Regions from separate parts of the Streptomyces sp. NBC_01352 genome, predicted to be linked through region 4. Evidence: riboswitches for the same ligand, from Rfam matches in the RefSeq annotation. Region 4 holds a riboswitch; each other region holds the start of a gene.

Region 1 (5,810 bases), 3.7 Mb from region 4:
GGACGCTCGCCGAGGTGATGAAGCCGACCAGCTCCTGCCAGCTCGGGAACGGCAGGAAGCACACCACGCCGGTCACGAAGGCGACGATCAGCCCGAACCAGGGCACGCCCCGCCTGTCGGTGCGGGCGAAGACCTTCGGCGCGTACCCGTTCCTGGCCAGGCCGTAGGAGACGCGGGAGGTCGCGGTGGTGTAGATCAGGCCGGTGCCGCCGGGCGAGATCACCGCGTCGACGTACAGCACCACACTCAGCCAGCCCAGGCCCACCAGGGTCGCGAGTCCGGCCCACGGGCCGCTGATGCCGGGGAAGTCGAGCGCGGCCCAGCCGTGCGCGAAGGAGCTGTGCGGCAGCGCGCCGATGAACACGATCTGCAGCAGGACGTAGATGACGGCACCGATCGCGACCGAGCCGAGGGTGGCCCGCGGCAGGTCCCGCTTCGGGTTGCGGCTCTCGCCCGCCAGCTGGATGGCCTGCTCGAAGCCCAGCAGGGCGAAGATGATGCCGCTGCCGCTGATCGCGCTCAGCACGCCCTTGGCACCCAGCGGGGCGAAGCCCTCCGAGGTGAAGTTGCCCGGGTGGAAGTTGCCCGCGGCGATGACGAAGATGGCGCCCAGCGGCACGGCGATCTTCCACCAGGTGGCCGCGCTGTTGGTGTGTGCCAGGGCGCGGACGCCGAAGAAGTTGACCGCGACGAAGACGGCCATCAGGAAGACGGCGGTGACGAGGCCGGAGGCCGTCAGCGTCTGGTCGCCGTGTTCGAGACCCCGGGCCCAGGACCAGTGCCCCGCATAGCCGATCATGGCCTCGACCTCGATCGGTGCCACGGTCGCCGCCTGCAGCCAGGAGAACCAGCCGAAGGACATGCCGGCCAGGCCGCCGAACGCGTAGTGCGGATATCGTGCGGTGCCGCCCGCGACCGGGAACATGCCGCCGAGTTCCGCGTGCACCAGTGCCAGCAGGACGATGGCCACCGCGCCGATCACCCAGGAAATGACCGCTGCGGGGCCGGCCGCGGTAACCGCCTTTTCCGCTCCGTAGAGCCAGCCGGATCCGATGATGGAACCGACCGACGCCCACATGAGCCCGATCAGTCCGACGTCCCGCCGCAGGCCGCCGCCCGGGCCCCTGGTGTCCTCCGGGGCGGCTTGGTCAACGCTTACCATTTCTTAGGGGGCCTCTCATAAAGGAGATGCATTCACCATGCAAGAGGCCTCAGATTAGGAATCGGGCGCTGCTCCGCTGAAGGCGGTTGTCGAATTTTGACTGGCGTACGGGGATTTCCTGGACAGCGTTTCAGGAATTACGGACTGTCCGTCAGCCGAGGCGGGGAATCTCGATCGCCGGGCAGCGGTCCATCACCATCTCCAGCCCCGCGGCCCGAGTGCGGTCGTACGCCGCCTCGTCGACGACCCCGAGCTGGAACCAGACCGCCTGCGCGCCCTTCGCCACCGCCTCGTCGGCGACGGCCCCGGCGAGGTCGCTGTTCACGAACACGTCCACGACGTCGATGTCGAAGGGGATGTCCGCGAGCGAGGCGTACCCCCGCTCCCCGTGCACCGTCTCCGCCTTGGGATGCACGGGCACGACCCGCTTGCCGTAACGCTGGAGCACCTCGGCCACGCCGTACGCGGCGCGCTGCCGGTTCGACGACAGGCCGACCACGGCCCACGTGTCGCCGAGCCCGGTGAGGATCTTGCGGACCGTTGCCTCGTCGCCGTACACCGTGGGTCTCCTTGGGGGGTCGCGTATGCCCTGACCTCTCGCACAACAGCGCACCGCGATCGGCGATTCCCCACCGTGATAGCTTGCCGAGGCCAGTCGAACCCATGAGACGTGGGTCAGGGAATCCGGTGCGAATCCGGAGCTGACGCGCAGCGGTGAGGGTGACGGGCGGGGCCTCGGCCACTGGACGACTCGAGTGTCGTCTGGGAAGGCGCCCCGACCGGATGATCCCGAGTCCGAAGACCTGCTGGCGGCCCCCGCGGTGACGTACGGCGGGGGAGCACCGTACGACCGGGCTCCGCGTTCGAGCCCTCGACGATCGAGGAACAACTTCCGTGCAGACAGCACGTCTTGCCCGTCCCTCCGCCCTGTTCGCGGCCGCCTCCCTGCTCCTGGCCGGCTGCGGCGACGCCGGCACCTCCGCCACGACGGCTGCCGTCAGCCTCGACAACTGCGGCCGTACGGTACGCGTCGAGGCCCCGCCCGAACGGGCCGTCTCCCTCAACCAGGGCACCACCGAGATCATGCTCTCCCTCGGGCTCGCCGACCGTATGGCGGGCACGGCGACCTGGACCGACCCCGTGATGAAGGGGCTGGAGAAGGCGAACGCGAAGGTGGCGCGGATAGCCGACAACAATCCGTCCTTCGAACGGGTCCTGGACGCCGAACCGGACTTCGTCGCCGCCTCCTTCGTCTCCACGCTGGGCAAGGGCGGCGTCGCCACCCGGGACCAGTTCGAGAAGCTCGGCGTGCCCACCTACGTCTCCCCGTCCGACTGCGCGGGCAAGGACAACTCCGGCGACGGGGACGGCGCACGGACCGATCCCCTGACCGCCGAGACCGTCTACGGCGAAGTCCGGGACCTGGCCGCCGTGTTCGGGGTGAAGGAACGGGGAGAGGAGCTCGTCGCAGAGCTCAAGGCGCGGATGGCGAAGGCCACCGCGGGCATCGACGCCTCGGACGTGACCCTGCTGTACTGGTTCGCCAACTCCGAGTCGCCCTACATGGCGGGCTGCTGCGGCGCTCCCGGTGTCATGACGCGCGCGCTCGGCGCGAAGAACGTCTTCGACGACACGCACGACGAATGGCCGCAGATCAACTGGGAGACGGTCGCCGACCGCGACCCCGACGTCCTCGTCATCGGCGACCTGACCCGCAGGTCGCAGACCGCCGAGTCGGCCGAGAAGAAGATCGCCTTCCTGGAGTCCGATCCGGTCACCAGGAACATGACCGCCGTACGGCACCAGCGGTACGTCCTGCTCAGCGGGCAGGCCATGAACCCGACCATCCGCACGATCGAGGGCGTGGAGCGGGTCGCGGCGGGGCTGCGCGAGTTCGGGCTCGTGAAGTGACCGCCCGGTCGGTCCTGCTCGGGGCGGCCGGGACGGTCCTGCTGTGCGGCTCCCTCGCCGTCGCCATCACCATCGGCCCGGCCGACCTCCGGGTCGCCGACGTGTGGTCGGTCGTCGCGGCCCATCTCGGCCTCGGCTCCTCGGAGTTGACGCCCATCCGGGACGGCATCGTGTGGCAGCTCCGGCTGCCGCGCACGCTCCTCGCGGCCGTGTGCGGCGCCGGACTCGCCGTGTGCGGCGCGGTGATGCAGTCGCTGCTGCGCAACCCGCTCGCCGACCCGTTCGTCCTCGGGGTGTCCTCGGGCGCGTCGACCGGGGCCGTGCTGGTGGTCGTGCTGGGCGTCGGCGGGGGCGCGCTGTCCGTCCCGGCGGGCGCGTTCCTCGGTGCCCTGCTGTCGTTCGCGCTCGTGCTGTTCCTCAGCCACACGCTCGGCGGGAGCACCGACCTGGTCGTCCTCGCGGGCGTCGCCGCCATGCAGCTCTTCTCCGCGCTGACCTCGTTCGTCGTGATGACGGCCGCCGACGCGGAGACCACCCGGGGCGTCCTGTTCTGGCTCCTCGGCTCGCTCGGCGGGGCGGGCTGGACCGACGTATGGATATGCCTCGCCGTCCTGGCCGTGGCGCTGGTGGTGTGCCTGTCCTACGCCCGCACCCTCGACGCCTTCGCCTTCGGGCAGGACGCGGCGGCCGCGCTCGGGGTGTCGGTGGCCCGTACCCGTCTGGTGCTGCTGTGTGTCACGGCGCTGCTCACGGCCGCGCTGGTCAGCTCGGCCGGGGCCATCGGCTTCGTCGGCCTGGTGCTGCCGCACGCCGCCCGCGCCCTGGTCGGCCCGGGCCACGCCCGGCTGCTGCCGGTCACCGCGCTGGCCGGGGCGGTCTTCCTGGTGTGGGTCGACACGCTGGCCCGCACGGTCCTCGACCCGCAGGAGGTGCCGGTGGGCGTCGTGACGTCCCTGATCGGAGTGCCGGCCTTCGTGGCGGTGCTGTACCGGACGCGGAGGGTGCGGTGAAGGAGACCTCGCCCACCGAGCCCGAGGCGCCCGCCGCCACAGCCACGGGCCTCCACCCCACAGCCACCGGCGTCCACGCCGAAGCCACCGGCCTCCACGCCGACCGCGTGAGCCGCCGCGCCGACGGCCGGCTCATCCTCGACGGCGTCACCCTCGCCCCCGAGCCGGGCTCGACCGTCGGACTCCTCGGCCCCAACGGCTCCGGAAAGTCCACGCTGCTGCGGCTGCTGGCCGGCCTGCTCGCGCCGAGCACCGGTGTCGTCACGCTCGACGGCACCGCACTGCCCGCACTGCCCCGCCGCGAGGTCGCCCGGCGCCTCGCCGTGGTCGAACAACAGGCGGACACCCAGACCGAGTTGACGGTCCTGGACGTCGTACGGCTCGGACGCGTCCCGCACCGCCGCGCCTGGACGCCCGCCTCCGCGCACGACGAGCGGGCCGTGCGGGCCGCCCTGGAACGCGCCGGGCTCACCGACCGCGCCGACCAGCCCTGGCACACCCTGTCCGGCGGTGAACGCCAGCGGGTGCAGATCGCCCGCGCGCTCGCCCAGGAACCCCGCGAACTCCTCCTCGACGAACCCACCAACCACCTCGACATCCACCACCAGCTCGACCTCCTGGCCCTCGTCACCGCCCTCCCGGTCACCACCGTCGTCGCCCTGCACGACCTCAACCTCGCGGCGATGTACTGCGACCAGGTGCTCGTCCTGCACGCGGGCCGGGTCGTGGCGGCAGGCGCCCCGGGCGACGTTCTGACCGAGCGGCTCATCGCCGAGGTGTACGGGGTACGGGCCGCGGTGACCCGGGAGGGGCCGGAAGAGCGGCCCCATGTGCGGTTTCTGGGCACGCTGGCCTGAACGCGTGTTCGGGCCGACGGTGGCGCGGTCCTCGCCGCACGCCTACGCTCACCCCGTGCTCCGCATCATCGACGCCCGTACCGGCGAGCCCGCCGAAGCCGCTCCCGCCCGCCGGGGGCTGACCCGTGTCCATGTCCATACGGAGGGCTACGACACGACCGCCCTGCGTGTGCTGCTCGTCGCCGACGTCCTGTTCCGGGCCCTCGAACTCGGCGGCACGCCCGTCTGGGCGCTGCTGACCGGGGAGCGGCAGCAGGCGGAACTGCGGGCGGCCGCGGCGACTCTCGGCATCCGGCCGTTCGAGGACAGCCGGGACGTCTCGGCGGGGCTGGGGGAGGCCCAGGTCATCCACGTGGTGGCGGACGGCGGGCCCGCCCCCGACGGCGTCCGTATCACCGTCGCCCCCGTGGAGCGGGCGCCGGCCGCACTCCCGGAGGGCGCCGACCCCGCCGTCGTACGCCTGGCGCTGCTCTCCAAGCGACGGGACGAGCCCGTGCGGCTCGACGCGGATGCTCTGGAGGAGGCCCGCGAGAACCTCGCACGGTGGCGCCGCGCGGTCGCCGACTGGGCGCGCAGGCCCTCGCGGGCGATCCCCGAGGACGTGCGCGCACAGCTCCGTACCGCCTGGGAGGACGACCTGGACGTGTGCGCGGTGCTGCGGGTCCTCGGGTCGGTCGAGACCTCGGACCTGCCGGAGGGCGCCCGCTTCGAGACGTACGCCTACGCCGACCGGCTGCTCGGTGTCGAACTCACCCGCGACGTGGGATCGACGCCATGATCGCGCGGGCGGGAGCCGGTCCGCTGCGGCACCTGGTCGTCCTGCGGCACGCCAAGTCCGCCTGGCCGGACGGCGTCCCCGACCACGAACGC
Region 2 (5,810 bases), 1.4 Mb from region 4:
GCCGGCCGGGCTGTTCCCGACCAGCCGGGAGAAGGAGGAGGAGCGCCGTGCGGTCGGCACTCCTACGAGCCCTTAGAGGCGTGCGCTGGTATGTGCGGGAGCTGACCGACGAGTCGGCGTACGACCGTTATGTCGCGCACGTACGCAAGGAGCACCCGCAGGCGCCGGTGCCGTCCCGGCGCGACTTCGAGCGGATGCGCACGGAGCGGCAGGAGGCGGACCCCCGGCAGGGGTTCCGCTGCTGCTGAGGGGCAGACAGGCACAGGGCCGAAGGGGGACACAGAACCACCACATACCGATATGCGGACGAGGTCTTCCGCTTTCCTGACACCGTCGCCTAGATTGCCTGCGCGTTGCACAGATGATCAGTGAGGGGACGGAGCCGCGGTATGTCGAATGCGCCTGAAGTGAGACCACCGGTGGTGACACCGGCCCGCGTGGTCATCGCGCTCTGCCTCTTCGCGCCCTTCGTGGCGATGCTGTGGGTGGGATCGTACGCGAAGGTCGACCCCGCCTTCATCGGCATCCCGTTCTTCTACTGGTACCAGATGCTGTGGGTGCTGATCTCCACCGCGCTGACGATGATCGCGTACAAGCTGTGGCAGCGTGACCAGCGCGCCCGCTCCGCCAAGGGGGGTGCGTCGGAATGAAGGACGGCGTGAACGGCGTCGCACTCGCCGTCTTCATCTTCTTCTTCCTGGCCGTCACGGTCATGGGCTTCCTGGCCGCGCGCTGGCGCCGGGCCGCCGACGAACAGAGCCTCGACGAATGGGGCCTGGGCGGACGGTCGTTCGGCACCTGGGTCACCTGGTTCCTGCTCGGCGGCGACCTGTACACGGCGTACACCTTCGTCGCCGTACCGGCGGCGATCTACGCGGCGGGCGCGGCCGGCTTCTTCGCGGTGCCGTACACCATCCTGATCTACCCGCTGATCTTCACGTTCCTGCCCCGCCTCTGGTCGGTCTCGCACAAGCACGGGTACGTGACGACCTCGGACTTCGTACGCGGCCGCTTCGGCTCCAAGGGCCTGTCCCTCGCCGTGGCCGTCACCGGCATCCTCGCGACCATGCCGTACATCGCGCTCCAACTGGTCGGCATCCAGGCCGTCCTGGACGTGATGGGCGTCGGCGGCGGCGAGGACACCAACTGGTTCATCAAGGACCTGCCGCTGCTGATCGCCTTCGGCGTCCTCGCGGCCTACACCTACTCCTCGGGCCTGCGCGCCCCCGCGCTGATCGCGTTCGTGAAGGACACGCTGATCTACATCGTCATCGCGGTGGCGATCATCTACATCCCGATCAAGCTGGGCGGGTTCGACGAGATCTTCGCCAAGGCGGGCGAGGCGTACAGCCAGACCAACCCGGCGACGGGTGCGCCGCGCGGTGCGGTGGTGCCGGGCGAGGCGGGCCAGTGGACGTACGCCACGCTGGCGTTGGGCTCCGCGCTCGCACTCTTCATGTACCCGCACTCGATCACGGCGACGCTGTCCTCGAAGAGCCGTGAGGTCATCCGCCGCAACACCACCATCCTGCCCCTGTACTCGCTGATGCTGGGCCTGCTGGCACTGCTGGGCTTCATGGCGATCGCGGCCGGAATCAAGGTCAGCAACGGGCAGCTGGCGATCCCGCAGCTCTTCGAGACCATGTTCCCCGACTGGTTCGCGGGCGTGGCCTTCGCGGCGATCGGCATCGGCGCGCTGGTCCCGGCGGCGATCATGTCCATCGCGGCCGCGAACCTCTTCACCCGCAACATCTACAAGGACTTCATCAAGCCGGACGCCACACCGGCCCAGGAGACGAAGGTTTCCAAACTGGTCTCCCTCCTTGTGAAGGTCGGCGCGCTGGCCTTCGTCCTCACCATGGACAAGACGGTCGCCATCAACTTCCAGCTCCTCGGCGGCATCTGGATCCTGCAGACCTTCCCGGCCCTGGTCGGCGGCCTGTTCACCCGCTGGTTCCACCGCTGGGCCCTGCTCGCCGGCTGGGCGGTCGGCATGATCTACGGCACGGTCGCCGCGTACGGCGTCGCCTCGCCGACCCAGAAGCACTTCGGCGGCTCGTCCAAGGAGATCCCCGGCATCGGGGAGATCGGCTACATCGGCCTCACGGCGTTCGTCCTGAACGTGGTGGTGACGGTGGTCCTGACCTTCGTCCTGAAGGCCCTGAAGGCCCCCGAGGGCATCGACGAGACGTCCCCGCAGGACTACACGGCGGACGCGGGCGACCCGGGCGTGCAGGTGGAGCTGCCGCCGGCGACCGCGGGCGCCGCGCACTGAGCCGTACGTCAGCACGGGCCGCCGGAGAAATCCGGCGGCCCGTTGTCGTACCCCTGATGCACACTGCGGGCCATGGACCTCATGATCAGGCAGGCGACCCCCGACGACTACGAGCCCCTCGGCGACATCACCGCCGAGGCCTACCTCCAGGACGGCCTCCTCGACTTCGGCGAGAGCGACGAGTACCTCGGCGAGCTGAAGGACGTGGCCAAGCGGGCGTCCGCCGCGGACGTGCTGGTCGCCGTGGAGCGGGAGCGCGTCCTCGGCGGAGTCACCTTCGTGCCGTCGGGCGGTCCCATGGCCGACATCGCCCGCCCCGGAGAGGCCGAGATACGGATGCTCGCCGTCTCCCGGGCGGCCCGCGGCCGAGGCACCGGTGAAGCCCTCGTCCGCGCGTGCATCGACCGCGCCCGGTCCACCGAGGGCTGCACGGCCGTCGTGCTGTCGACGCAGCGGACCATGCACTCCGCCCACCGCATCTACGAACGCCTCGGCTTCGCGCGCACTCCCGGACGGGACTGGAACCCGATACCGGACCTGGACGACATCACTCTGCTCACCTATGAGTTGACGCTGTGAAACCGGCGCGACACAACATATGGTGGTGCTGTCCTCGCTCGGCACAAGATGTATGCTCATGCTCGCTGTCGTCGCAGGGGAATCCGGTGCGAATCCGGAACTGTCCCGCAACGGTGTACTCATGCGCGCATATGCGTGTATGGGCGTCAGTCCGAGGACCTGCCGACAGCGTGCCCGGCCATCAGGTCCGGGTGCCATGACGTCCGGGCCTCGTGGAGTGGGCCGGTGGGCGCGACGCCGTGTGCGCTCGTGTGCTGCCGTCTGCCCTCCGCAAGGCCCCCGTGCCGAGCGAGGGAGAGCCCCACGTGACCATCGCGCCAGCAGACCCGGCTTCAGCTTCAGCTCCAGTGACCCCGGTGGCCGACGACGGTCCCGGGACCGCGTTGCTGCGGACCCTGACCGAGCTGACCGCCGACCTCCCCGACGCCGACCCCGGCCGGGTCGCCGCCGCCGCGTTGCGCGGCCGGTCCGCGCGGGCCGACGGGACGGAACTGCGCGAGCTGGCCACCGAGGCGGCCGCCGGCCTCATCTCCGAGGACCCCGCCTACTCGCGGCTCGCCGCCCGCCTCCTGACCGTCAACATCCGCGCCGAGGCCGCCTCCCAGGGCGTCACGTCCTTCACGGAGTCGGTCGCGGTGGGCCACCGCGAGGGCCTCATCGCCGACCGTACGGCCGAGTTCGTCCGGGTCCACGCCGACCGCCTCGACGCGCTGGTCGACGTGCACGCCGACGACCGCTTCGGGTACTTCGGCCTGCGCACCCTGCACGGCCGCTATCTGCTCCGGCACCCGATCACCCGGCACGTGATCGAGACGCCCCAGCACTTCATGCTCCGGGTGGCGTGCGGTCTCGCCGAGGACGACACGGCCAGGGCTCTCGACGAGGTCGCCGCGCTCTACCGGCTCATGAGCCGCCTCGACTACCTCCCCTCCTCCCCCACCCTCTTCAACTCCGGCACCCGGCACCCCCAGATGTCGTCCTGCTACCTCCTCGACTCCCCGAAGGACGAGCTGGACTCCATCTACGACCGCTACCACCAGGTCGCCCGGCTCTCCAAGCACGCCGGCGGCATCGGCATCGCCTACTCCCGCATCCGCGCCCGCGGTTCGCTGATCCGCGGCACGAACGGGCACTCCAACGGCATCGTCCCGTTCCTGAAGACCCTCGACGCCTCGGTCGCCGCCGTGAACCAGGGCGGGCGGCGCAAGGGCGCGGCCGCGGTCTACCTGGAGACCTGGCACTCGGACATCGAGGAGTTCCTGGAGCTGCGCGACAACACCGGTGAGGACGCCCGCCGTACGCACAACCTGAACCTCGCGCACTGGGTCCCGGACGAGTTCATGCGCCGCGTGAACGCCGACGCGCAGTGGTCGCTGTTCTCCCCCGCCGACGTGCCGGAACTGGTCGACCTGTGGGGCGAGGAGTTCGACACCGCCTATCGCGAGGCCGAGGAGAAGGGCCTCGCGCGCAGGACCATCCCGGCCCGTGACCTCTACGGCCGCATGATGCGCACCCTCGCGCAGACCGGCAACGGCTGGATGACCTTCAAGGACGCCGCCAACCGCACCGCCAACCAGACCGCCGAGCCGGGCCACGTCGTCCACTCCTCCAACCTCTGCACGGAGATCCTGGAGGTCACGGACGACGGGGAGACGGCGGTCTGCAACCTGGGTTCGGTCAACCTCGGCGCGTTCGTGGTCGACAACGGCATCGACTGGGAGCGGCTGGACGAGACCGTCCGCACCGCCGTCACCTTCCTCGACCGCGTCGTCGACATCAACTTCTACCCGACCGAGCAGGCGGGCCGCTCCAACGCCAAGTGGCGCCCGGTCGGCCTCGGCGTCATGGGCCTCCAGGACGTCTTCTTCCAGCTGCGGCTGCCCTTCGACTCGCCGGAAGCCCGTCGGCTCTCCACGCGCATCGCCGAGCGCATCATGCTCGCCGCGTACGAGGCCTCCGCCGACCTCGCCGAGCGCAACGGCCCGCTGCCGGCCTGGGAGAAGACCCGTACGGCCCGGGGTGTTCTGCACCCCGACCACTACGACACCGAGCTGACCTGGCCGGAGCGCTGGGCGGCCCTGCGGGCACGCGTCGCCACCACCGGCATGCGCAACTCCCTGCTCCTCGCGATCGCGCCGACCGCCACCATCGCGTCGATCGCGGGCGTGTACGAGTGCATCGAGCCGCAGGTGTCCAACCTGTTCAAGCGCGAGACGCTGTCCGGCGAGTTCCTCCAGGTCAACTCGTACCTGGTGAAGGAACTCAAGGCCCTGGGCGTCTGGGACGCCCGCACCCGCGAGGCGCTGCGCGACGCGAACGGCTCGGTGCAGGGCTTCGCCTGGATCCCCGAGGACGTACGGGCGCTGTACCGCACGGCGTGGGAGATCCCGCAGCGCGGCCTGATCGACATGGCGGCGGCCCGGACGCCGTTCCTGGACCAGTCCCAGTCCCTGAACCTGTTCCTGGAGACGCCGACCATCGGCAAGCTCTCCTCGATGTACGCGTACGCCTGGAAGTCGGGCCTGAAGACGACGTACTACCTGCGCTCGCGCCCGGCGACCCGCATCGCCCGCGCGGCCCAGGCCGCTGTCCCCGTGCAGCAGCCGGCCCCCGATCCCGAGGCCGTCGCCTGCTCCCTGGAAAACCCCGAGTCCTGCGAGGCCTGCCAGTAATGAGCTCCACCGAAAAGAACCTTCTCGACCCGGGCTTCGAGCTGACCCTCCGCCCCATGCGCTACCCGGACTTCTACGAGCGCTACCGGGACGCCATCAAGAACACCTGGACCGTCGAGGAGGTCGACCTCCACTCGGACGTCGCCGACCTGGCGAAGCTGTCCCAGGGCGAGCAGCACATGATCGGCCGGCTGGTCGCGTTCTTCGCGACGGGCGACTCGATCGTCGCGAACAACCTCGTGCTGACCCTGTACAAGCACATCAACTCCCCCGAGGCGCGGCTG
Region 3 (5,810 bases), 3.0 Mb from region 4:
CCGTCGGCGAGGCCTGTCCACACCCGGGCGTGCGCGACGCCGTCCCGGCTGACGGAGGCGGTCACGACCGTGGAGCCGTCCGGGGTGACGTCGATGCTCCGGATGGGCTCGGATCCCTGCCCCGCATGCGCGGAGATCACCGACATGCCACCGAGGTAGGCCTGAAGCAGCGCCTGCCGAGCCTCCTTGTCGGGATGGTTGTGCCATGCGGCCACGGACAGCCGCGCGGCCGTGCCCGGATCGGTCGCCGCCAGCCGGACAGCCTCCTCCGTCAGCCGCCGGGACGCCATGGCCCGTACTCGTTCCTCCAGGGCGAGCTCCCCGCGCCGCATCTGCACCGCGAGATAGCCGGTCAGCAGCGCCAGTACGAGCACCACCGCTGTGGCCGCCCGCCAGCGCCGCAGTGCGCGTTGCTGGTGCCGGCGGCTCAGTTCGACGTACTCCCGCTCAGCCTGGGTGATGTCGTCCCGGTGGTCCGGCTCCCCGAGCCGCTCCAGCGACGTGGCCAGCATCGTCCCCCGCAGCAGCGCGCCCGGTTCCTCCCCCGTCTCCTTCCAGTGGGCGAGTGCCTGCAACAGCCGTTCCTGCCAGGCCCGGAAATCGCGGGAATCGTCCAGCCACTTCTTCAGGGGGCCCCAGGCGCGGACCAGTTCCTCGTGGGCGAGGTCGACGATGGGGTCGTCGTCGGGGCCGTGGGTGATGCGGATGAAGCGCGTGTGGGTGGCCAGGGCCTCGGCCACGGTCCGGAGTTCGGGCGGCAGGGGCGCGAGGCGTACCGGCTTGCGGGTGAAGCCGCCCGTGTCGTCGGGGCGGGCGAGTTGGGTGAACAGGCGGCGGACCGGGGCCTCGCCGTGCGCGGCGATGACGTTGCCGACGCGCTCCTCCGCGTGGTTGGACAGGGCGCCGGCGACCCCGCCCAGGGCCTCGTAGCCGGAGTGGGTGAGACGGATGCCCTTCTCGTGCGCCCAGAGTTCCGTGAGAGTGAACTCCACCAGAGGCAGACGGCCCGGTTCGTCCTCGGCGTCGTCGACGATGCGTTCGGCCAGCCCGGTGTCGAGGGTGAGGCCGGGGACGCGGGCCGCGGGGCTCTCGACGGCACGCAGCAGGCTCGATCGGCCCAGGGGCGCCACCACTTGGGCACAGTCGCTCAGGACGCGGGCGGTGGCGGGGTCGGCGAGGTCGTCCAGGCAGGACGAGCGCAGGGTGGCCAGGACGCGCAGCCGTCGCCCTTCGGCCGGAACCGAGACCATACCGACCATCAGGGCCAGCAGGGCGCGGGCGGTGGCCGGTTCGGCGGCGACGGTCTCCTCCAGTTGGTTGAGGAAGAAGACGTGGCCGCGCGGGCCGCAGTGATCGAGCAGACGTCGTCCGAGTTCGGCGGGGGTCATGCCGTCGGCAGAGTCCAGCAGATCGGCCAGGACGAGCGCGGCGCGCTCGTGCTCGACGACGGCCAGAGCGGTGCCGGGCGCGGCGGACGCCGCGGGCGCGGGATCCGCCGACGCGGAGTCAGGAGCGGGCGGGGGCCCCGAACCGGACGCAGACGCCGAGCCCTGCTCGGGACGAGGGTCGGGCACCGCCCAAGGCCCAGAAGCAGAACCAGGCGCAGCAGATGCGTCCCCGCCCGGCCCCGCGCAAGCCTCTCCGCCCGGCCCCGCGGATGCGGCTGCCCCCGTCTCCAGTACTCCCACCACCGCGCGAGCCACCGTCAGCGACGCCCGGGTGCCCGGCAGGGGGCGGATCTCGGAGACGGTGAACCCCTCGGCCCTCAGGCGGGGCAGGACCCCCGCCCGTACCAGGGAGGTCTTCCCGCTGCCGGACGGGCCGACGACCGGCACCACCAGGTGCCGCTCGACCGCGTCGAGGAGCCGGCGGGTCTCCTCCTCGCGGCCGAAGAAGTACTCGGCGTCCTCCTCGCGGAAGGCATCGAGTCCTCTGTAGGGGCAGCGACGCGCCCCGGGCTGGAGCTCCAGGATGGCGGCGGCCGGGATCAGATACGACGTCACGGCCGAGGCACCGCGGTCGGTCGCGACCGTCATGCCGACGACCGCACCCAGGTCCTCGTCCCAGACCGGGGCTCCGCTGCATCCGGGGCCGATGCGGTGGGCCGGGCCGTCCGTCTCCATCGAGATCCAGCCCTGGCCTACCGCACCGAGCAGCCGTCCACCGATCCAAGCGCCGTGTTCGGCGCCGGCAGGGAAGCCGAGGAGGCGGAAACGGTGGTGCCAGACGTCGCCGGCGTCCGCGAGGGGGACCGCGCCGGCGGGCGCGCCTTCCGGTAGCCGGAGCAGTGCGATGTCACCGGTGCCGTCGTCGGCCACCGGCCGCCAGGCCGACACCGACGCCTCGTACCTCACCGCTCCCGGCAGCAGGGCGAACTCCACGGTCACCGGTGAGGCAGGCGGCGTCGACGACCTCGCGTCGGTTCCCAACGCGTCGGCGACGACATGGGCGCAGGTGGCCACCGTGCCGGGCGCCAGCAGGAACCCGGTCCCGACGGGCCGCCCGTCGCCGCCGCACACCCGTATCACCGTGGTGCCGAGATCCTCCAGGAAACGCGCCGATTCTCCCCATGCACCCACTTCGTCAATACTCATAAATGTTTATGAATTTCCCTATATCTGGTAGCACTTCGTACCAGGTATTGGAGGTGCCGCGGCCTCCTGCCGCAACCGGCTTCACGGAACGCCACTCATCACAGGGAAATTCGCCCGGAGTCGGTCCACGGGGCCCCGGCGGAGTGCTAGCCGGTGTGACCCGTGTGGGCTTCTGCACACTCCGCTCCCGCAGGTCAACAGCAAGTTGACGGCCCTTCCAACCCCGTGGTGGACTGCCGGAGCCATGTACGGCGGTAGGAGAGGAAGCCGGTGTGAGTCCGGCGCGGTCCCGCCACTGTCACCGGGGTAGGAAGCCCCGGGAGCCAGGAACTCTCACCGCCGATCTCGTCGAACCAGGGCGTGGACACCCTGAGTGAGGACATATCGCCATGCGCGGCTGCCGTTTGAGGTTCAACACCAGCGTCCTGTCTGTGACAGCGGTCGGCTGAGTCGATGCGTGCCGATCGCGTTTTCGCGTACGGCGCCGCCGCCGGCCTTCTCGGCGACCTCCTGCTCGGCGATCCGCGCCGTGGGCATCCGGTCGCCGTGTTCGGACGGGCCGCGGGTGCCGTGGAACGGGTGCTGTGGCGGGACCACCGGGGGTGGGGCGCGCTGCATGCCGTCGTGTGTGCCGGGGGTGCTGTCGCCCTGGGGAGCGTTGCTGTTCGGGCCGTCCGTACGTCACCTGCCGCTTCCGTCGCGCTGACCGGTGCCGCCACCTGGGCCGTCGTCGGGGGGACTTCGCTGGCGCGGGAGGCCCGGGTCATCGGGCGGGCGCTGGAGGCCGGGGACGTCGACGCCGCGCGGGCTCGGCTGCCGCATCTGTGCGGGCGGGATCCGCAGGCTCTCGACGCCGACGGGATCGCCCGGGCCGTGGTGGAGTCCGTTGCCGAGAACACGTCCGACGCGGTGGTCGGGGCGCTGGTGTGGGGGGCCGTGGCCGGGGTGCCCGGGCTGCTCGGGTTCCGGGCCGTGAACACCCTTGACGCCATGGTGGGGCACAAGTCGCCCAGGTATCGGCGGTACGGGTGGGCTTCCGCCCGGCTCGACGATCTCGCGGGGTGGCCGGGGGCGCGGCTGACCGCCGTACTGGCCGCGGTGGCCGGGCCGGATCCACGGGGGGCCGTACGCGCCTGGCGGACCGATGCCGCGAAGCATCCGAGTCCCAACGCCGGGCCCGTGGAGGCGGCCTTCGCGGGGGCGCTCGGGGTGCGGCTCGGCGGCACCTTGTCCTATGCGGGGCGGGTGGAGCATCGGCCCGTGCTCAACACACAGGGGCGCGCGGTCGCCACGCCCGACGTCGAACGGTCCGTACGACTCTCGCAGCGCGTCGGTTGGCTCGCGCTCGGTGTCAGTGTCGCCGCACGGCTCGTAGCAAAGGGGCGTACGTCATGACGGGTGGGGGTCTCCTCGTCGCCGGCACCACCTCCGACGCCGGCAAGAGTGTCGTCACCGCCGGGATCTGTCGGTGGCTGGTGCGGCAGGGGGTCAAGGTGGCGCCCTTCAAGGCGCAGAACATGTCCCTCAATTCGTTCGTGACGCGCGAGGGCGCCGAGATCGGGCGGGCCCAGGCCATGCAGGCCCAGGCCTGTCGGGTCGAGCCGACCGCGCTCATGAATCCCGTGCTGCTGAAGCCGGGCGGTGAGCAGAGCAGCCAGGTCGTGCTGCTCGGGAAGCCTGTCGGGGAGCTCAGTGCGCGGGGGTTCTTCGGGGGGTCTGGGGGGTCGGCCCCCGGGAAAAGGCTGCACGGGGGGCGGCAGCAGCAGCTTCTGGGGACCGTTCTCGACTGTCTCGCGGAGTTGCGGGGCACGTATGACGCGGTGATCTGTGAGGGGGCCGGCAGCCCCGCCGAGATCAATCTCCGGCGGACCGACATCGTCAACATGGGGATCGCCCGGAATGCCGGGCTGCCCGTGCTCGTCGTCGGTGACATCGATCGTGGGGGTGTCTTCGCCTCGTTCTTCGGGACCGTCGCGCTGCTGTCGCCCGAGGATCAGGCGCTCGTCGCCGGGTTCCTCGTCAACAAGTTCCGGGGGGACGTGTCCCTGCTGGAGCCCGGGCTCGACATGCTGCACTCGCTCACCGGGCGGCGCACGTACGGCGTCCTGCCGTTCCGGCACGGGCTCGGGATCGACGAAGAGGACGGGCTGCGGGTCTCCCTGCGGGGGACGGTCAGGGAGTCGGTCGTCGCCCCGCCCGTCGGGGAGGACGTGCTGCGGGTCGCCGTCTGTGCGGTCCCGCTGATGTCCAACTTCACCGATGTCGACGCACTGGCCGCCGAGCCGGGTGTCGTCGTGCGGTTCGTGGACCGGCCGGAGGAGTTGGCCGACGCCGACCTCGTCGTCATTCCGGGGACCCGGGGGACCGTCCGGGCCCTGGAGTGGCTGCGGGAGCGGGGACTGGCCGAGGCGATCATGAGGAGGGCCGCTCAAGGACGGCCGATCCTCGGTATCTGCGGTGGCTTCCAGGTCCTCGGCGAGCACATCGAGGACGAGGTCGAGAGCCGGCGCGGGCATGTCGAGGGGCTCGGGCTCCTTCCCGTGCGGGTGCGGTTCGCCCGCGAGAAGACCCTCACCCGGCCCGTCGGCGAGGCCCTCGGCGAGCAGGTCGAGGGGTACGAGATCCATCACGGGGTCGCCGAGATCGAGGGCGGTGACCCGTTCCTCGACGGCTGCCGGGTCGGGGGCACCTGGGGCACCCACTGGCACGGCTCGCTGGAGTCGGACGGGTTCCGGCGGGCGTTCCTGCGCGAGGTGGCGGCCGCCGCGGGCCGCCGTTTCGTGCCGGCCGCCGACACCTCGTTCGCCGCGCTGCGCGAGGAGCAGCTCGACCGGCTCGGCGACCTGATCGAACAGCACGCGGACACGGACGCGCTGTGGCGGCTCATCGAGTCCGGCGCGCCGCAAGGACTGCCTTTCATTCCACCGGGAGCGCCCGCATGAGCACAGTGTTGTTGTTGTCGACCGCCGACACGGATCTGCTGGCGGCCCGGGCCGCTTCCGACGCCTCGTACCGGATCGGCAATCCGACCCGGGTGGATGTCGCGGAGGAACTGCCGGGGCTCGTCGAGGGCTCGGACATCGCCGTCGTACGGCTGCTCGGCGGCAAGCGGGCCTGGGAGGACGGGCTCGCGGCTCTCAAGGCCTCGGGGATCCCCACCGTGCTGCTCGGCGGAGAGACCGTGCCCGACGCGGAGCTCATGGCCGAGTCGTCGGT
Region 4 (5,810 bases):
ACGCCGATCTCGGCATCCGCCCGACCCGGTACCGGCTCTCCCTGCCCGGCGAGGGCGGCAAGTACGTCGCCGACCCGGAGCTGTGGCGGCGGGCCACCGCGCTGCTGCGGGAGGTGCTCGACGACTCGGGGATCCCCTACGAGGCGGCCGAGGGCGAGGCCGCCTTCTACGGCCCCAAGATCGACGTCCAGATCGCCGATCCGGCCGGCCGCGAGGCCACCCTCTCCACCGTCCAGATCGACTTCCACCAGCCCGAGCGCTTCGACCTGCACTACATCGGCGCCGACGGGGCGAAGCACCGGCCGGTCATGGTGCACCGCAGCCTCATCGGCAGCGTGGAACGGGCGGTCGCGCACCTCGTCGAGCAGCACGGCGGCGCGTTCCCGGCCTGGCTCGCGCCCGTGCAGCTGGTGGTGCTGCCGGTGGCGGACGCACAGGAGGAGCGGGCGCACGAGGTCGTACGGCAGGCCCTGGCGCGGGGACTCCGGGCCGACGCGCGCGGTCCCGGCGACGGCACCCTCGGCGCCCGGGTCCGGGCGGCGCGCCTCGTGCCGTACCAGGCGGTGATCGGCGAGCGGGAGGCCGCCGGCGACCTGGTGGCCGTACGACTGCGGGACGGGAGCCGTCCGGGGGCGGTGCCTGTCGGGGAGCTGCTGGAGCGCATCGGTGCCCGGGTCGCGGACCGCGGGACCGAACTGTGGGGGCCTGCGTAAGGTCACTGACGTAGGGACCGTAGAGACACCTCAGAAGACACCTCAGAAGCCACCTCAGAAGCCACCTCAGAGACACCTTCACGAAGCGAGGAGCGCCGCTGTGACCGGTCAGCCCATCCCGGTGATCATCGACTGCGACACGGGTGTCGACGACGCCCTGGCCCTGCTGTTCGCCGTACGGCACCCCGCGCTCGACGTGCGGGCGGTGACCTGCGTGGCCGGGAACACCGACGTGGACGGCGTCGTACGCAACACCCTGACCGTGCTGGAGCAGGCCGGGGCCGGTGACATCCCGGTCGCGCGGGGCGCCGAGCGCCCGCTGATCGAGCCGGTGCGCACGGCCCGGCATGTGCACGGGCAGGACGGGATGGGCGACCTCGGGCTGCCCGCGCCGACCCGCCGGCCGGTCGACGTGGACGCGGTGACGCTGCTGCGGCGGGAGATCCTCGCCTCGCCGACGCCGGTCACCCTCATCCCCATGGCGCCCCTGACGAACATCGCGCTGCTGCTGCGTACGCATCCGGAGGTGGTGCGCAACATCGAGCGGATCGTGTTCATGGGCGGCGCGGTGGCGACCGGGAACGCCACGCCGGTCGCGGAGTTCAACGTGTGGCACGACCCGGAGGCGGCCGCGATCCTACTCACCGCCGGGGTGCCGATCACCATGTACGGCCTGGACGTCTTCAAGCAGGTCCTCGTCCCGGCCGGGGACGTCCAGCGGCTGCGCGCGAGCGCGGAGCCCCGCCTCCGGCTGGCCGGCGAACTCCTCGCCCACCGCGACCCGGCCACCTCCGGCGACCCCACCCCCACCGGCGGCCTCGGCGACGCGGGCGCGGTCTGCGCGGTCGTCGACCCGGGGGGCATCACCACCGAACGCCTCCCGGTCGAGGTGAGCCTGGCCCCGGGCACGGGCCGGGGCCAGACGATCGTCGACCGGCGCCCCCGCCCCGGCGAGTCCGAGATCCACGAGGGCACCCGTGAACAGCGGCTGGTGGACGTGGCGTTGGGTGTGGACGTGGAGCGGTACGTGAAGCTGTGGCTGACGACGGTGGAGGGGGCCTAGGGGTATAGGGGTCTAGGGGGGCTAGTGGGTGTCCGCCGCCGGCCGTACCGCCCACCGCTGTTCCACCTTCGCGAGCCGCCAGTAGCCGATGGCCGCCGCCCACACCACCACGAACAGGCCGACGATGACGTAGCCGACGCTGTCGAGGTTGATGCCGGCGATCCAGGTGGTGACCGTGTCGGTCAGGTCGAGCTTCTCGTGCAGGACGCCGACGAGTTGGATGGTGCCGATGAAGAAGGCGACGACGATGGACAGGCCGGTGATCGTGAGGTTGTAGAAGACCTTGCGGACCGGGTTGGAGAACGCCCACTGGTAGGCGAAGTTCATGAAGGTGCCGTCGAGGGTGTCGAACAGGCTCATGCCGGCGGCGAAGAGGAGGGGCAGGGAGAGGATCGCGTACCAGGGCAGTCCGGCCGCCGCGCCCGAGCCCGCCATCACCATCAGCGTCACCTCGGTGGCCGTGTCGAAGCCGAGGCCGAAGAGGAAGCCGAGCGGGTACATCTGGCCCGGGCGGGTGATGGACTTGGTGAGGCGGCCGAGGATGCGGTTCATGAACCCGCGGGAGTCCAGGTGCTGTTCGAGCTCCTTCTCGTCGTAGGCGCCCGCCCGCATCGCCTTGAACACCTTCAGGATGCCCAGCAGGGCGGCCAGGTTGAGGGCGGCGATGAGGTAGAGGAACGTGCCGGAGATCGTCGTACCGAGGACGCCGAGCACCTGGTGGGTGCCGGAGTCCTCGTTCATGACCGTTCCGGCGAGCTGGGTGCCGCCCGCGATCAGCAGGGCGAGCAGCACCACCACGCTGGAGTGGCCGAGCGCGAACCAGAAGCCCACCGACACCGGGCGCTTGCCGTCGGCCATCAGCTTGCGGGTGGTGTTGTCGATCGCGGCGATGTGGTCGGCGTCGAAGGCGTGCCGCATGCCGAGGGTGTAGGCGGTGATGCCGAGGCCGATGCCGAAGGCCTTGTCGCCGACCTCGTAGTGCCCGGGGACGACGAGGAGGAACAGGATCCCGAAGGCGACGACGTGCAGCGCGGCGACGGCCGACATGAGGCCGGCGGTCTTGAGGGTGTCCTCGCGGCGCCACTTGAAGGACGTCGGGGCGGGGACGGGCGCAGACTTCTGGGCAGGCTTGGGCAGGGTCATCCGGTCACGCTCCAGCACCTCGTGGATCAACTCGTGAGATGCCGTGGCCGGTCTCCTGGCTTACGGGTCGTGCGTGTCCGTTCCTGCCTTCCCGGTCGTGCGACCAGTGGCCCGGCTGGCGCCGGACGGGACGGAAACTCCCCGATCACAGTGGCGAGGGCCGCTCCGGCATGGACCCTTGAGGGGTCGTCACCGGCTTCCCGAGCACCACGGCCAGCCCACCGTAGGGTGGCGAGCGGTCTCCTGCATAGCTGCGTACCTGCGCAGGTATGGAAGATCACATGGGGGTGCCTGCGAGGATGGCGGCATGCATCTCGTTCCGGCCGACCGAGCGGATCGCCGAACCATCGACGGGCACCGGGTGTGCGACGCCATCGCCGCGATCGGCGAACCGGGCCATGTCCGCGCCTGGGCCGACCGCTTCTCGCTGCTCGCCGATCCCAAGCGGCTGGCTCTGCTGCTCGCCCTGCACCGCACCGGCCCCCTGGCCGTCTCCGACCTGGCGATCGCCACCGGCATGAACGACCCCGCCGTGTCGCAGGCGCTCAGGCTGCTGCGGGCGGCGGGGGTCGTGGAGGGGGAGAAGGAGGGGCGGATCGTCCGCTACCGGGTGGTGGACGCCGACATCGCCTCGCTGCTCCTTTCAGCCCGTCCGGCGTTTGAGGACGAGGCCCTTTCAGGGCCGACAGCGGGGTCTGGGGGCGCAGCCCCCAGGGACGGGACGGGAAGGGGCGGAGGGGGCGAATCCCGTGTCCTCAGCCCGAAGCCCGAACGCCGGCCGGGCTGAAACCGCCCGACCGGCGCTGCGCTGACTACACCAACCGCGCCTGATTACGAGCGAGCCGTCTTGCGACGCCGCGTCGCCAGCACGATGCCCGCACCGCCCGCGAGCAGCACCGCCGCACCGATCGCGATCGGGCCGGTCGCGCTGCTGCCGCCGGTCTCCGCGAGGTCGCCACCGCCGCCGTTCGGGGTGGCGGCGGGAGCGGTGGTGGACTCGGAGGCCGACGGGCTCGGGGCCTCGGTGGAGGGCGAGGCGGACTCGGAGGGAGTCTCCGTCGCCGGGGGCGTCGTCTCCTCGCCCGGCGTCGAGGGCTCCGTGGACTCCGGGGTCGACGGGGTCGGCGTCGGGGTGGCCGGGGGCTCGGACGGGGCCGTCGTGCAGTCCTTCGTGCCGCCGTTCCAGGCCGCGATCAGCTTGTCCTTGATGACCGGACGGTCCGGGCCCTTGGGCAGGTCGCCGTGGACGAAGCCGTCGTTCGCGTCGAGCTCGCCGTCGAACTTGACGGCGCCCCGGTAGAGGTCGATCTGCGCGAAGCAGCCCGCGTCCGGCACCGCGATGTCGAGGGACTCGGTCTGGCCGGGCTTGACGGTGACCGTGTCGAAGTCGACGAAGACCTGCTCGCCGGAGGTGGCGAAGGTGGCCCCGTGTGCGAGGTAGGAGGCCAGGGAGGCCGTGCAGGTGGTCGCGTCGCCGGCCGTGCGGACCTTGATGTGGACCTTGCCGTCGTCGGTCGGCTTCAGGTTCTGGTCGTCGACCTTGACCGAGTCGTAGAAGCTCGTGCCGTCCAGCGAGAACTGGCAGCGGTCGGTCTCGGTCTCCGTGCCGGCACCGGTGCCGGGCTGGTAGGCGCCGCCGGACTTCCAGCCGTCGCCACCGGGGGTGCCGGTGGCCCAGGAGGTGGGGGCGGAGACGGCACAGAGGACGAGCGCCGCGGCGCCCGTCCCCAGCAGGCGGCGCGCGGTGACACGTCTGGCTATGGACATGCGGGATCCCATCGGGGTGCGGGGGGTGGCAGGTGTTCCCAGAAAACCGATTCGGAGAAAGGACTCTGAGAAGGGTTCTGAGAAACACTGGGCTCATTGGTCATATGCGCCACAGTGCTCGCACATCGTGGATCTCCCCACGGAACGCTGTCAACCTGCGGCGATGCAGGGTGAGTTCAAGAGTTCATCACAATTCCGTCACACGGGGAATGAACCACTCCGGACAGCGTTCGAGTTCGCTTTCCCGACAATGTGGACAGGTACCTGCATGCTGATGCCCATCGTCCCGAACGCCACTAAGGAGACCGCGTGATCGACCCCATTCCCGACCTCTCCTCCAAGGACCCCAACTGGTGGCGCCAGGCCGTCGTCTACCAGGTCTACCCCCGCAGCTTCGCCGACGCCGACGGCGACGGGCTCGGCGACCTGAAGGGCATCACCCGGCGCCTGAACCACCTCGCCGCACTCGGCGTCGACGCCCTGTGGCTCAGCCCCTTCTACCCCTCCGAACTCGCCGACGGCGGCTACGACGTCGCCGACCACCGTGACGTCGACCCGCGCCTGGGCACCCTCGACGACTTCGGCGCGCTCGCCGCCGAGGCCCACCGCCTCGGCCTCAAGGTGATCGTCGACCTGGTCCCCAACCACACCTCCCACCAGCACGTCTGGTTCCAGGAGGCCCTCGCCGCCGGGCCCGGCTCACCCGCCCGCGACCGCTACGTCTTCCGCGACGGCCGCGGCCCGCACGGCGAACTACCGCCCACCGACTGGCAGTCCGTCTTCGGCGGCAGCGCCTGGCAGCGGGTGCCGGACGGACAGTGGTACCTGCACCTGTTCGCCCCCGAGCAGCCCGACCTCAACTGGGCGAACGAGGAGGTCCGCGCCGACTTCCGCACCACCCTGCGCTTCTGGTCCGACCGCGGGGTCGACGGCTTCCGCGTCGATGTCGCCCACGCCCTCACCAAGGACCTGGAGGAACCGCTGCGCGATCTCGGCGCCCCCGAACTCAGCGGCGAGGAGGCGCTGTCCGAGCTGCCGCCCGGCAGCCACCCCTTCTACGACCGTGACGACGTCCACGAGATCTACCGCGACTGGCGCAAGATCTTCGACGCCTACCGCCCGCC

The links. Region 4 has a riboswitch for cobalamin ahead of OG252_RS25015 (HoxN/HupN/NixA family nickel/cobalt transporter). Riboswitches for the same ligand answer to the same signal wherever they lie in the genome.
Region 1: it holds a riboswitch for cobalamin, as region 4 does, so the genes downstream of both, OG252_RS41925 (ABC transporter substrate-binding protein) here and OG252_RS25015 (HoxN/HupN/NixA family nickel/cobalt transporter) in region 4, are expected to answer to the same signal.
Region 2: it holds a riboswitch for cobalamin, as region 4 does, so the genes downstream of both, OG252_RS18460 (ribonucleoside-diphosphate reductase subunit alpha) here and OG252_RS25015 (HoxN/HupN/NixA family nickel/cobalt transporter) in region 4, are expected to answer to the same signal.
Region 3: it holds a riboswitch for cobalamin, as region 4 does, so the genes downstream of both, OG252_RS38525 (cobalamin biosynthesis protein) here and OG252_RS25015 (HoxN/HupN/NixA family nickel/cobalt transporter) in region 4, are expected to answer to the same signal.

Annotation. Positions count from the first base shown of each region.
Region 1 covers NZ_CP108354.1:9,127,923-9,133,732, forward strand. The annotation lists gene OG252_RS41915 (APC family permease) at 1-1,162, opposite strand, end outside; gene OG252_RS41920 (CoA-binding protein) at 1,314-1,721, opposite strand; cobalamin riboswitch at 1,798-1,987, shown strand; gene OG252_RS41925 (ABC transporter substrate-binding protein) at 2,057-3,073, shown strand; gene OG252_RS41930 (FecCD family ABC transporter permease) at 3,070-4,083, shown strand; gene OG252_RS41935 (ABC transporter ATP-binding protein) at 4,191-4,940, shown strand; gene OG252_RS41940 (hypothetical protein) at 4,996-5,718, shown strand; gene OG252_RS41945 (SixA phosphatase family protein) at 5,715-5,810, shown strand, end outside.
Region 2 covers NZ_CP108354.1:3,984,141-3,989,950, forward strand. The annotation lists gene OG252_RS18435 (carbon starvation CstA family protein) at 1-76, shown strand, start outside; gene OG252_RS18440 (YbdD/YjiX family protein) at 48-248, shown strand; gene OG252_RS18445 (DUF3311 domain-containing protein) at 390-650, shown strand; gene mctP (monocarboxylate uptake permease MctP) at 647-2,275, shown strand; gene OG252_RS18455 (GNAT family N-acetyltransferase) at 2,348-2,854, shown strand; cobalamin riboswitch at 2,907-3,035, shown strand; gene OG252_RS18460 (ribonucleoside-diphosphate reductase subunit alpha) at 3,160-5,526, shown strand; gene OG252_RS18465 (ribonucleotide-diphosphate reductase subunit beta) at 5,526-5,810, shown strand, end outside.
Region 3 covers NZ_CP108354.1:8,376,799-8,382,608, reverse strand. The annotation lists gene OG252_RS38530 (nSTAND1 domain-containing NTPase) at 1-2,594, opposite strand, end outside; cobalamin riboswitch at 2,807-2,946, shown strand; gene OG252_RS38525 (cobalamin biosynthesis protein) at 3,048-3,989, shown strand; gene OG252_RS38520 (cobyric acid synthase) at 3,986-5,536, shown strand; gene cobN (cobaltochelatase subunit CobN) at 5,533-5,810, shown strand, end outside.
Region 4 covers NZ_CP108354.1:5,392,205-5,398,014, reverse strand. The annotation lists gene thrS (threonine--tRNA ligase) at 1-713, shown strand, start outside; gene OG252_RS25020 (nucleoside hydrolase) at 814-1,776, shown strand; gene OG252_RS25015 (HoxN/HupN/NixA family nickel/cobalt transporter) at 1,798-2,919, opposite strand; cobalamin riboswitch at 2,948-3,146, opposite strand; gene OG252_RS25010 (ArsR/SmtB family transcription factor) at 3,227-3,706, shown strand; gene OG252_RS25005 (LAETG motif-containing sortase-dependent surface protein) at 3,751-4,686, opposite strand; gene OG252_RS25000 (glycoside hydrolase family 13 protein) at 4,996-5,810, shown strand, end outside.